3 regions of the Streptomyces sp. MAI_2237 genome follow, and region 2 is predicted to be linked to each of the others. Evidence: riboswitches for the same ligand, from Rfam matches in the RefSeq annotation. Region 2 holds a riboswitch; each other region holds the start of a gene.
What was found. Region 2 has a riboswitch for cyclic di-AMP ahead of LN251_RS10615 (transglycosylase family protein). Riboswitches for the same ligand answer to the same signal wherever they lie in the genome.

Region 1: it holds a riboswitch for cyclic di-AMP, as region 2 does, so the genes downstream of both, LN251_RS34205 (NlpC/P60 family protein) here and LN251_RS10615 (transglycosylase family protein) in region 2, are expected to answer to the same signal.
Region 3: it holds a riboswitch for cyclic di-AMP, as region 2 does, so the genes downstream of both, LN251_RS23330 (M23 family metallopeptidase) here and LN251_RS10615 (transglycosylase family protein) in region 2, are expected to answer to the same signal.

What each region holds. Positions count from the first base shown of each region.
Region 1 covers NZ_JAJPGQ010000005.1:1,286,164-1,288,421, reverse strand. Annotated here, with positions in the region: gene LN251_RS34205 (NlpC/P60 family protein) at 1-1,247, opposite strand, end outside; cyclic di-AMP (ydaO/yuaA leader) riboswitch at 1,256-1,415, opposite strand; gene LN251_RS34200 (DUF5997 family protein) at 1,634-2,041, opposite strand; gene LN251_RS34195 (LysR family substrate-binding domain-containing protein) at 2,100-2,258, shown strand, end outside.
Region 2 covers NZ_JAJPGQ010000003.1:78,139-80,396, reverse strand. Annotated here, with positions in the region: gene LN251_RS10620 (transglycosylase family protein) at 1-760, shown strand, start outside; cyclic di-AMP (ydaO/yuaA leader) riboswitch at 956-1,126, shown strand; gene LN251_RS10615 (transglycosylase family protein) at 1,130-1,810, shown strand; gene eno (phosphopyruvate hydratase) at 2,210-2,258, shown strand, end outside.
Region 3 covers NZ_JAJPGQ010000003.1:2,804,761-2,807,018, forward strand. Annotated here, with positions in the region: gene LN251_RS23325 (M16 family metallopeptidase) at 1-585, shown strand, start outside; cyclic di-AMP (ydaO/yuaA leader) riboswitch at 789-953, shown strand; gene LN251_RS23330 (M23 family metallopeptidase) at 966-1,739, shown strand; gene LN251_RS23335 (GntR family transcriptional regulator) at 1,930-2,258, shown strand, end outside.

The DNA.
Region 1 (2,258 bases), on a different contig from region 2:
CCGGTGGGCGTCTCGACGGCCGGGACGCCCGTCTCCAGGACGGTCGGCTGCGGCGCCCGCTGCTCCTCGACCACCGGCACGCCGGTGTCCAGAACCGACGGCTCCCGCAACCGCCGCGCCTCGTCGGCCGCCCGCCGAGCCCGCTCCTGCGCCACCGGGTCCCGCCAGTCGGTCTGCGCAGCCGCGACGATCTGCTGAGCACCCGTGTCCCAGCCGGTCTGTGCCGGGGCGGACGGTGCCATGGTCTGCGCGACGAGTTGCTGTGCCCCGGTGTCCCAGCCGGGTTGGGCCGGGGCGGACGGTGCCATGGTCTGCGCGACGAGTTGCTGTGCGCCGGTGTCCCAGCCCGGCTGCGTCGGCGCGGCGGCGGGCTGCTGGGGTGTGGCTGTCCAGTCCGGCTGGGCCGGTGCGGAGTCGTTCGTCGTGCGTGCCGCGGCCGCCTGCTGGACCTGGGCCGCCCAGCTGGGCTGGGCCGGCGTGGCCTCGATCGCGGCGGGAGCCGCCGCCTGCGGGCCGGCCTGCCAGGTGCTCCGGTCGGGCTGCGCAGCGACGGCGGGGCGCGGAGCGGAGGTCTGCCGGGCGACGTGCCGGTACAGCAGATCGCTGGCCGCGGCGACCTTGCGCTGGCTCTCCTGCTTGGACTTGCGCAGCGAGGTCTGCCGGGACTCCACGGGCGCCGGGGTGGCCGCTTCCTGCCGGGGCTGCGGCACCGCGGGGAGCGCCGCCGTCGGACCGGCGGGCAGCTCGGCCACCGGGCGCCGGGGTCCGGCGGCGGGCAGCTCGGGCACGGCCCGCGCGGGGGCCTCCAGCTCACGAGCCGCACGGGCCTCCACCGGCCGCGCGGGCCGGCCGGCCGCGGGGCGCCTGGCCGGCGTGCGGTCGCCCGGGAGGATCGCCGGGACCGTCGGCCCGATGGACGTCCGGGCCATGTCGAACCACTGCCGGCTGACGTTGTCGAGGTCGGGGTCCGAGGTCCTGCGCGGCTGACCGCCCCGCTCGCCGGTGCCGCGCGCGTTCTGCACGCGGGTCAGGTTGAACTGGCCGGTGTCGTCCTCGGCACGGGCGTACAGGCTGCTCACGCGCTGCTGGACGTCTTCCCGGCTGGGTGCTTCGTCGCCCGGCTGGGGCGAGGCGTCGGCCGTCTGCGAGAACAGGGCCACCGAGGTGAGGGCGGCCGTCGCGAGGGCGGAGTTGCGCATACCGGGGAGGCCGAAGCCTCCGGCACGCGACGATCGTTCCGGCGCCATGGGGGCCGTACTCCTTCCGTGCTCCGCCTACCGAGTTAGCTGTCGGGTTCGGGCGGTCGATTCCGGAAGGCATGCCCTACGGCCCCTGCCCCGAAGGGCGGTCGGGCCGATTCACCCCATGTTCGGTTGGGTCCCCGGTTCCGGCCGCCGCGAAGGCGTACCGAATTGGGCGGAGGCCGCTCTTCCCGACGGGGTTCGTCGGAGTGACACGAGCGGCCTGAGGCCAAGTTAGCCAACTTGTGCGCCTCGTGTGAAGGTTGACGGCCGGAATGTCCGATACGCTTTTGTGACCTTCGTTGTGACGCACCGTCAGATGCCCCGACGGTGGACCGAGGGCGCGCAGATGGTGACAGGGAGTCACCGAACTGCCCTCGCTCGCAGGGTGATCAGGAACGCCGGCCCTGGTCCTGCTCGGCCGCCCGCTCGGCGTTGCGCTTCTTGATCCGCGCGCCCTCCTTGCGGACCTCGGCCTGCGTGGCGCGCTCCTTGACCAGCCACTCGGGCTGCTCCTGCTTCAGCGCCTCGATCTCCTCGGTGGTGAGGGCCTCGGTGACCCCGCCGCGCGCGAGACCCGAGATGGAGATCCCCAGCTTCGCCGCGACCACCGGACGGGGGTGCGGGCCGTTGGCCCGCAGCTCGCGCAGCCACTCGGGCGGGTTCGCCTGGAGCTCGTCGAGCTGGGCGCGCGAGACGGCGCCCTCCCGGAACTCGGCGGGGGTGGCCTCGAGGTACACACCCAGCTTCTTCGCCGCGGTGGCGGGCTTCATCGTCTGGGCGGTCTGGTGCGACTTCATGGGGTCCAGGGTATCGAGCGTGTACGACGCCTCCGACCACGGCCGGTAACCTGGCGGGGTGACAGGCTCGGAAGCATCCCAGACGTTCCGGCTTGCGTACGTCCCGGGGACGACGCCCGCCAAGTGGGTGCGGATCTGGAACGAGCGCCTGCCCGACATCCCGCTGATCCTCCAGCCCGTACCGGCCGCCGAGGCCCCCGGCGTGCTGCGCGCTGGC
Region 2 (2,258 bases):
GCTCTCTCAGGCGGACTGGGAGAAGTACGGCGGCCTCGACTACGCCTCCCGGCCCGACCTGGCCAGCCGCAACCAGCAGATAGCCGTCGCGGAGAAGCTTCTGGACGCCGAAGGCGTCGGCGCCTTCCACACCTGTGGGCTGACGTCGGGACTGAGCAAGGACTCCGGTTCGGCTGACGTGGACACCGGCATCGGGGACGGCTCGTCCGACTCATCCGGTTCGTCGGACAGTTCGGACTCCACCGGTTTGTCCAATTCGTCGGGTACCGCGTCGAGCGACCCCTCCGACGGTTCCGCCTCGTCGGACGCGTCCGGTTCGCCCTCGGCCACTCCCGGCTCTTCTTCTCATTCCACCGGTAAGTCGAGCAAATCAGGCAAGTCGGCCTCGCCCTCCACCTCCGCCCCGAGTGACTCTCAAGAGGCCGGCGGCTCTTCCGGTGACCGGTCGAAGAGTGACGAGTCGGACAATTCCCGGCAGGCGCTGGGTTCCTGGAGCCTCGTCGACACGGGAGCGGTCGACTCCACGACCGCCGACGGCGGCACTGGCAAGCACCGCGGAGTCAGCGCCGACGAAAGCGGCGTGAAGCCCGCCGGGCGCGACTCCTACACCGTGCACACCGGCGACACTCTCGCCTCCATCGCCGACTCCCTTGACGTGGACGGCGGATGGCGCGCCCTCTACGACGCGAACAAGCAGGCCATCGGTACCGACCCGAACCACATCTTCACCGGTCAGACCCTCGATCTCCCTGCCGAATAGGGCCAAATGAGGCGGGAGTTCACGTCACACTTCGCGCTGAATGTCCGGTTTGGTGAAAGTGTGGGATGAGTCTCAGAGGCCCTGATCGTCTTTGAAATTCAGCGGATTCCGTGTCTACGGTCGTGACCGCTCGGCAACCCGAGCCCCGTCTGCCGCAACGCCGAATCCTGCCAGCGGCCGTACGGGAACAGTCGTCGCTTCACAGCGCCGTAGGCAGGAGCGGGGGACCCAAGGTAAGTGCCCCACCGGGTGGTTGACGGTGGTGGCTCGGGGTGTAGCCGCGGCTCGCGAGAGCGAGTCCGCGGCCGGGCAACTCAACCGGCCCGAACCCGACAGCTCACCTCGCAGGCGTCGGTGAGGGGATCCACCATGCTGTTTTCCAGCAAGGGCAAGCACCGTCGTCCGTCCAAGGCCACCCGCGCCGCCGCGCTCGCCGGTGTCACCGGTGTCGCCATCGCCGCCCCGCTGATGGCGGCCGGCAACGCCTCCGCCGCCACCGCATCCGAGTGGGACGCGGTCGCCCAGTGCGAGTCGGGTGGCAACTGGTCCATCAACACCGGCAACGGCTACTACGGCGGTCTGCAGTTCTCCGCCTCCACCTGGGCCGCGTACGGCGGCACCGCCTACGCCGCGCAGGCCAACCAGGCCTCCAAGGCGCAGCAGATAGCCGTCGCCGAGAAGGTTCTCGCCTCCCAGGGCAAGGGCGCCTGGCCGGTCTGCGGCACGGGCCTGTCCAGCGCCGCCTACAACGGCTCCAGCGCCTCCACCGGCTCGTCGAGCAGCACCACCCGCTCGACCACCGAGCAGCAGGCCTCGCGGTCCTCCGAGCGTCCGGCCCCCAAGAAGTCGACCAAGACCGTCACCACCCCGACCGGCAAGAAGGTCAAGAAGGGCGACGGCGAGTACAAGGTCGTCAAGGGCGACACCCTCAGCTCCATCGCCACCGCGCACAAGGTCAAGGGCGGCTGGAAGAAGCTGTTCGACCTGAACAAGGGCATCGTCCAGGACGCCAACCTGATCTACCCGGGTCAGCAGCTGCACCTGAAGTAAGGCACAGCCGACCTACAGGCCCCGCACATCCGTGTCCCCCACCGTGGAGGTGCGTGAGGGCCACCCCCGTCCCCACGGGCTCCCCGCTCCGGTGCGTCTTCCCCCGTACGCACCGGAGCGGGGCTTTTCTCTGCCCGCCGCCTGTCCGGCGCCTGCCCGCCGCCTGCCCGCCGTCTGTCCGGCGCCTGCCCGTGGCCGGCGCGTCGTCGCCCGGGATACATGCTGTGTTCACCCGCCTTTGTTCCGCACGTGAACAATAGGTACCGTCTGTCCTTGTCCACGGGACGGTCGGTCGGCTGGCCGATGGCCCCGGGGCGGTTAGGCTCTAGTCGCAAGGCCGAGGTAGGGCCTAAAAAGGCCCGCGTGCCCCGCACAACCAGCGTCACATCCAAGAAGGAGATGCTCGTGCCGTCCATCGACGTCGTCGTAGCCCGGGAAATCCTCGACT
Region 3 (2,258 bases), 2.7 Mb from region 2:
ATCGGCCGCGTCGGCCCTGACCGGCACGACCGGGTGTGGCCGGCGCAGGTGCTCGGCACGTACTGCCTCGGCGGCACCCTCACCTCCCGCCTGGACCGCGTCCTGCGCGAGGAGAAGGGCTACACCTACGGTGTGCGCGCGTTCGGGCAGGTCCTCCGGTCCGCGCCGGACGGCACGGGCGCGTCGATGCTCGCCATCAGCGGCTCCGTCGACACCCCGAACACCGGCCCGGCGCTCGACGACCTCTGGAAGGTGCTGCGCACGCTCGCCGAGGGCGGCCTCACCGACGCCGAGGTCGACGTCGCCGTGCAGAACCTCGTGGGCGTGGCGCCGCTGAAGTACGAGACGGCCGCGGCGGTCGCGAGCACGCTGGCCGACCAGGTCGAGCAGCACCTGCCCGACGACTACCAGGCGACGATGTATCAGCAGCTCGCCTCGACCGGCACGGTGGAGGCCACCGCGGCGGTGGTGAGCGCGTTCCCGGTGGACCGTCTGGTGACCGTCCTCGTCGGCGACGCGGCGCAGATCAAGGAGCCGGTGGAGGCGCTCGGCATCGGTGAAGTGACCGTGGTTTCCGCCGAGTAGCGGCACGCGCGCGTGGACGGGCCCTGGTGACCGACCTGTCACCAGGGCCCTTCTATGTCCGAATTGGCGCGGAATTGAAGGAGAGATGCCCATGTGCCCTGTGGGATGCGCTACAAAAGCCGCGTTCCGTTTGGGAATTGAAAGGCGCCCCGCTTAGCTTCATCCGGGCTGTCCGTCAGGCACCGCGCCGCATCCGCGGCACCGGGCAGTCATCGCCGAGTCCCCGTACGGCGCGAGCCAGGGGAGCCGGGGACCCACCGTAGTCCCTGGGGTGAATCGGACGCCCGCGCGAGCCGCGAGGGGGTCCGTAGGAGACCTTCCTGCTCCGAACCCGTCAGCTAACCCGGTAGGCGAGAGGGAAGGAAAGGACCAGCCTGTACATGGCGTTCATGTGCGCCACCGGGAAGCACCGTCGTCCCAGCCGCATCAAGCGTTCCACCGCCCAGGTCGCCGGCGTCGCGGCCCTCGCCACCACCGGTGTCATCGGCGCCCTCGCGGCCCCCGCGCTCGCCGCCGACAACTCCGTCGACGCCGTCGAGCAGACCGGCTTCACCCCCGTCATCACCATCGGCGACTCGATCGCCGAGAAGATCGACGCGCAGGCCGAGGCCCAGAAGCAGGCCGCCGAGGAGGCCGCCCGAAAGAAGGCCGCCGAGGAAGCCGCGCGCAAGAAGGCCGAGGCGCTCGCCAAGAAGGAGCGCGAGGCCAAGGAGCGCGCCGCCCGGGAGGCCGAGCGCAAGCGCCTGAACTCCTTCGTCGCGCCGATCTCCGGCTCCTACGTCTCCACGGGCTACAAGGCCAGCAGCTCCCTGTGGTCCTCCGGCAGCCACACCGGCATCGACTTCCACGCCGCGAGCGGCACGTCGGTCCACGCCGTGGGCTACGGCACGGTCGTCCAGACCGGCTGGGGCGGGGCCTACGGCAACCAGATCGTGATCCGGATGAACGACGGGACGTACACCCAGTACGGCCACCTGTCGTCCATCGGCGTCTCCGTCGGCCAGAAGGTCGTCACCGGCCAGCAGATCGGGCTCTCGGGCTCCACCGGCAACACCACCGGACCGCACCTGCACTTCGAGGCCCGTACGACCCCCGACTACGGCTCGGACATCGACCCCGTCGCGTACCTGCGCTCGCACGGCGTGAACGTCTGACGACGTCCCCCACGGACTGAGAGGACCCCGGCTCCCCCGAGCCGGGGTTTTCGTCGTTTCTGTCGCCCCCGTGTCCAAAAAATATCCATGGATTCCGGCCCGCCGTCGGAAATTCCGGCTCACTGCAATAGAGTCGCTGGACACAACGTCAATCGTCGACGTTTCACGGGGATTAAGACGGAGGTCGGTCATGCGTATTCCGGCGCACTCGGTGTGCACGGCCATCCGGGACGACATCGTCGCGGGTGTCCACGAGCGTGGCGGCCGTCTCACCGAGGAACTCCTCGCCCGTCGCTACGGCGTCTCACGCGTCCCCGTCCGCGAGGCCCTGCGCACCCTGGAGGCCGAGGGCTTCGTGGTGACCCGCCGGCACGCGGGCGCGTGCGTGGCGGAGCCGACCGAGCAGGAGGCCGCCGACCTGCTGGAGATGCGCATGCTGCTGGAGCCGCTGGGCGCGTCCCGGGCCGCCCAGCGGCGCACCGAGGCCCACCTCAAGGTCCTGCGCGGCCTGGTCAGACT